DNA from 2 places in the Paenibacillus sp. FSL L8-0502 genome. Region 2 is predicted to be linked to the other one. Evidence: a T-box and tRNA genes for the amino acid it is inferred to sense, from the RefSeq annotation. Region 2 holds a T-box; the other holds one or more tRNA genes.
The links. The T-box of region 2 lies ahead of ileS (isoleucine--tRNA ligase). A T-box ahead of a tRNA ligase gene usually reads a tRNA of that ligase, here a tRNA-Ile.
Positions count from the first base shown of each region.

Region 1 (2,357 bases), 2.5 Mb from region 2:
ATGCTCTACCGCTGAGCCACGTCCGCAAAATATGGTGCGGTCGAGAGGACTCGAACCTCCACGGGGGTTAGCCCACACGGACCTGAACCGTGCGCGTCTGCCAATTCCGCCACGACCGCAAAATAATTATAAATGGTGAGCCATGAAGGACTCGAACCTTCGACACCCTGATTAAAAGTCAGGTGCTCTACCAACTGAGCTAATGGCTCTTAATGGCTGGGGATATAGGATTTGAACCTATGCATGACGGAGTCAAAGTCCGTTGCCTTACCGCTTGGCTAATCCCCAATAGATTAAGAATAAAGGGCGGCCGATGGGGCTTGAACCCACGAATGCCGGAGTCACAGTCCGGTGCGTTAACCACTTCGCCACGACCGCCATATGATTATGAAAAGACTGGTGGAGGATGATGGATTCGAACCACCGAACCCGTAAGGGAGCAGATTTACAGTCTGATGCGTTTGGCCACTTCGCTAATCCTCCAAAATGGTGCCGGCGAGAGGACTTGAACCCCCAACCTACTGATTACAAGTCAGTTGCTCTACCAGTTGAGCTACACCGGCACATTACTCATTTCCCACTTGAAAGGTGGCTCGGGACGGAATCGAACCGCCGACACGAGGATTTTCAGTCCTCTGCTCTACCGACTGAGCTACCGAGCCATATTTTATTTTATTACTACATCATATAACCGCATTATATATGCCAATTATATATGAAGTTAAAATGGCGGAACTGACGGGATTCGAACCCGCGATCTCCTGCGTGACAGGCAGGCATGTTAGGCCTCTACACCACAGTTCCAGAGGCATTTCCAATAGGAAATTAATTGCGGGGGCAGGATTTGAACCTACGACCTTCGGGTTATGAGCCCGACGAGCTACCGAACTGCTCCACCCCGCGACATTAAAAGGCATTCTCAAATTTTCTTATGGTGGAGGCTGAGGGGATCGAACCCCCGACCCTCTGCTTGTAAGGCAGATGCTCTCCCAGCTGAGCTAAGCCTCCATATTATGACCCGTAGGGGATTCGAACCCCTGTTACCTCCGTGAAAGGGAGGTGTCTTAACCCCTTGACCAACGGGCCTTGCAAAATAAGTTCTGGTCTCAATAAATTGATGGCGGAGAGAGAGGGATTCGAACCCTCGCACCACTTTCGCAGTCTAACCCCTTAGCAGAGGGTCCCCTTATAGCCACTTGGGTATCTCTCCGAGTAGCGGCAGAGGGGATCGAACCCCCGACCTCACGGGTATGAACCGTACGCTCTAGCCAGCTGAGCTACGCCGCCACCTTAATATATAAAATTCAGAAATATTCAAAATATGGCTCCCCGAACAGGACTCGAACCTGTGACAACTCGATTAACAGTCGAGTGCTCTACCAACTGAGCTATCAGGGAATATTGGTGGAGCCAAGCGGGATCGAACCGCTGACCTCCTGCGTGCAAGGCAGGCGCTCTCCCAGCTGAGCTATGGCCCCAATTTTTTGTTATTCTAGAAGTGGTGGGCCTTAGTGGACTCGAACCACCGACCTCACCCTTATCAGGGGTGCGCTCTAACCAGCTGAGCTAAAGGCCCTAACATGTAAAACATTATCATCCTCTAAAGGATATCGCTTGGCGACGTCCTACTCTCCCAGGACCCTGCGGTCCAAGTACCATCGGCGCTGGAGGGCTTAACGGTCGTGTTCGGGATGGGTACGTGTGGAACCCCTCCGCTATCGCCACCAAACATGAATTTGCTACGCAAATTCTTCCGTACGGTTATTCGGCTCACCACTTGTCGTGTGAATGAATAGCCATGCGCTTGTTGTATGTCACTTGTACATACGTTCAAGGTTACACCCTGAAAACTGGATCCGAAACTCATTTGCGTTTTATTTTTTAGGATAAGCCCTCGACCGATTAGTATTGGTCAGCTCCATGCATTACTGCACTTCCACCCCCAACCTATCTACCTCGTCGTCTTCAAGGGGTCTTACTAATTGGGAAATCTCATCTTGAGGGGGGCTTCACGCTTAGATGCTTTCAGCGCTTATCCCTTCCGTACATAGCTACCCAGCGGTGCTCCTGGCGGAACAACTGGTACACCAGCGGTACGTCCATCCCGGTCCTCTCGTACTAAGGACAGCTCCTCTCAAATTTCCTACGCCCACGACAGATAGGGACCGAACTGTCTCACGACGTTCTGAACCCAGCTCGCGTACCGCTTTAATGGGCGAACAGCCCAACCCTTGGGACCTACTTCAGCCCCAGGATGCGATGAGCCGACATCGAGGTGCCAAACCTCCCCGTCGATGTGGACTCTTGGGGGAGATAAGCCTGTTATCCCCAGGGTAGCTTTTATCCGTTGAGCGATG
Region 1 is NZ_CP151958.1:414,162-416,518, reverse strand. Features, by position in the region: tRNA gene NSQ57_RS01855 (tRNA-Gly) at 1-26, opposite strand, end outside; tRNA gene NSQ57_RS01850 (tRNA-Leu) at 33-119, opposite strand; tRNA gene NSQ57_RS01845 (tRNA-Lys) at 134-209, opposite strand; tRNA gene NSQ57_RS01840 (tRNA-Gln) at 214-288, opposite strand; tRNA gene NSQ57_RS01835 (tRNA-His) at 306-378, opposite strand; tRNA gene NSQ57_RS01830 (tRNA-Tyr) at 398-483, opposite strand; tRNA gene NSQ57_RS01825 (tRNA-Thr) at 488-563, opposite strand; tRNA gene NSQ57_RS01820 (tRNA-Phe) at 590-662, opposite strand; tRNA gene NSQ57_RS01815 (tRNA-Asp) at 728-804, opposite strand; tRNA gene NSQ57_RS01810 (tRNA-Met) at 830-903, opposite strand; tRNA gene NSQ57_RS01805 (tRNA-Val) at 933-1,008, opposite strand; tRNA gene NSQ57_RS01800 (tRNA-Glu) at 1,015-1,086, opposite strand; tRNA gene NSQ57_RS01795 (tRNA-Ser) at 1,119-1,210, opposite strand; tRNA gene NSQ57_RS01790 (tRNA-Met) at 1,214-1,287, opposite strand; tRNA gene NSQ57_RS01785 (tRNA-Asn) at 1,323-1,398, opposite strand; tRNA gene NSQ57_RS01780 (tRNA-Ala) at 1,403-1,478, opposite strand; tRNA gene NSQ57_RS01775 (tRNA-Ile) at 1,500-1,576, opposite strand; rRNA gene rrf (5S ribosomal RNA) at 1,613-1,729, opposite strand; rRNA gene NSQ57_RS01765 (23S ribosomal RNA) at 1,883-2,357, opposite strand, start outside.
Region 1: it encodes a tRNA-Ile, which carries the amino acid that the T-box ahead of ileS (isoleucine--tRNA ligase) is inferred to sense. The anticodon was not compared.

Region 2 (2,357 bases):
TTTGCGTCTGGACGGTATTGCCAGCGATGTGTACAAGCTAAGCCGCAGTAAAATATTAACACCGATTCGGGCGGGACGGTGCAGGGTAAATTGGAAGGTGGAGGAGAATCCATCCACTCCACTTAAAGCTGGAGACATTATTTCCATGCAGGGTTTTGGGCGTTTCAAAGTGCTTGAAACAGACGGGATGACAAAAAAGGGAAGATTCCGTGTCAAAATTGGTAAGTTTGTATAGCTGTAGGCAGGAATCACGAGCTTTCTGTCGAAAGAATTAAGCTATAGCGAAGAACTGGAACGATTTTGCTCTGTACAGTATTCACAAAACGGGGTATGATGACCGATAGATGATAGTGAGCGTCGTGACGCGGAAAATGTATTTTTTGTCAATCTTATAGGAGGTGGACGGCATGCCATTAACGCCATTGGATATACATAACAAGGAATTTGCCCGCCGGCTTCGCGGTTATGATGAGGATCAGGTTAATGAATTTTTGGATCAGGTGATCAAAGATTACGAGGGCGTTATTCGTGAAAATAAAGAACTGAGCACCGAGTTGTTGAACGTACAGGAGAAGCTCGATCATTTCGCGACCATTGAGGATACGCTGAGTAAGACGATTATCGTAGCGCAGGAAGCCGCAGATGAAGTTCGTAACAACGCCAAGAAAGAATCCCAATTGATCGTGAAGGAAGCGGAAAAAAATGCGGACCGTATTGTGAACGAAGCATTGTCCAAATCCCGCAAGATCGCGTTGGAGGTTGAAGAGCTGAAGAAGCAGGCATCGATTTACCGAGCACGGTTTCGTACACTGGTGGAAGCACAGCTTGACTTGTTAAGCCAAGACGGCTGGGAAGCTCTTGAAAACCGGGAACGCGAAGTACTGGAACGCGAGCGTGAGATGAAAGAAATTTACTAATTTCATTTCTGACAAGCTTTTATTAGACGTTGTTAGGGTTGACTTTTCACTTTAAACAGGCTATAACTGTAAATACTATACTGAATTCAATGATTATCCGTCCGTCGGCTGATGGTTGTTATTCAAGGTAACGATGTTGCTGTTTAATATTCGATGAATTTAACATGTTTAATTCGTTGATGGGAACGAGTACGTCATGATTTGTCCCTCAGAGAGTTGGCCTTCCGGTGCAAGCCAACGTTCAGAACATGACCGAAGATCCTCCCGGAGAAGTGAGCTGAAGCGCTTAAGATGTATGGCGTGTGTAAGCAATCACCGTTTGCCATGCGTTATAATGGCGCCCTGCTGTAGTTGAGTGGGGCTCAGAGAGCCGTGATGAGACTGTATTTTTAGAATGGTCTATTTTTACGGAATCAGGGTGGTAACGCGAGCACAGTCTCGTCCCTTTACAGGGATGGGGCTTTTTTTGTTGCTTTTTTTAGGAAATGCTAGGGAAATCAATGATGAGCAGAGAGGGAGTATGACAGTATGAACAGAGTGGATGTTAAAGAAAAAGCACGGTCCCGTGACCTGCGCATCCTGAGCAAATGGAAGCAGGAGGACACATTCCGTAAATCCATCACAAATCGTGAAGGAAAGCCAAATTTTGTGTTCTATGAGGGCCCACCAACAGCTAACGGTAAACCGCATATCGGTCACGTGCTGGGCCGTGTAATTAAGGATTTTGTGGGCCGATATCAGACAATGAAGGGATACCGCGTCGTACGTAAGGCAGGCTGGGACACGCATGGCTTGCCGGTAGAATTAGGTGTACAGAAGCAACTGGGGATCTCCCATAAACCTGAAATTGAAGAATACGGCGTTGAAAAGTTTATAAAAAAATGTAAGGCGAGCGTGTTTGAATACGAGCAACAATGGCGTGATCTAACCGAAGCGATCGGATACTGGACAGACCTCGATAACCCGTACATTACATTGGATAATAACTATATCGAGAGCGTATGGAACATTTTGGCGACCATTCATGAAAAAGATCTGCTGTATCGTGGTCATCGTGTGAGTCCGTATTGTCCGGATTGTCAGACAACGCTAAGTTCTCATGAAGTAGCGCAGGGCTACAAAGATGTAAAGGATCTGAGTGCCACGGCCAAATTCAAGCTGCATAGCAGTGGTGAATATGTACTGGCTTGGACGACAACACCTTGGACCTTGCCGAGTCACGTGGCGCTCGCCGTCAACCCTGAACTGGAATATGCACGTGTGAAGCAGGAAGACGGTGTATACATCGTTGCTAAAAATCTGGTTGAAGACGTCATTAAAGGCGAGCATGAAGTGATTGGCACGCTATCTGGTTCAGAACTGGTTGGCCAAACCTATACCCCGCCATTTACGTATTTTCAGGTTGAGAAGGGTAATCAGATTCTGGGTGCGAAGTTCGTA
Region 2 is NZ_CP151958.1:3,715,314-3,717,670, reverse strand. Features, by position in the region: gene NSQ57_RS16080 (YlmH/Sll1252 family protein) at 1-235, shown strand, start outside; gene NSQ57_RS16075 (DivIVA domain-containing protein) at 408-917, shown strand; T-box leader at 1,085-1,366, shown strand; gene ileS (isoleucine--tRNA ligase) at 1,446-2,357, shown strand, end outside.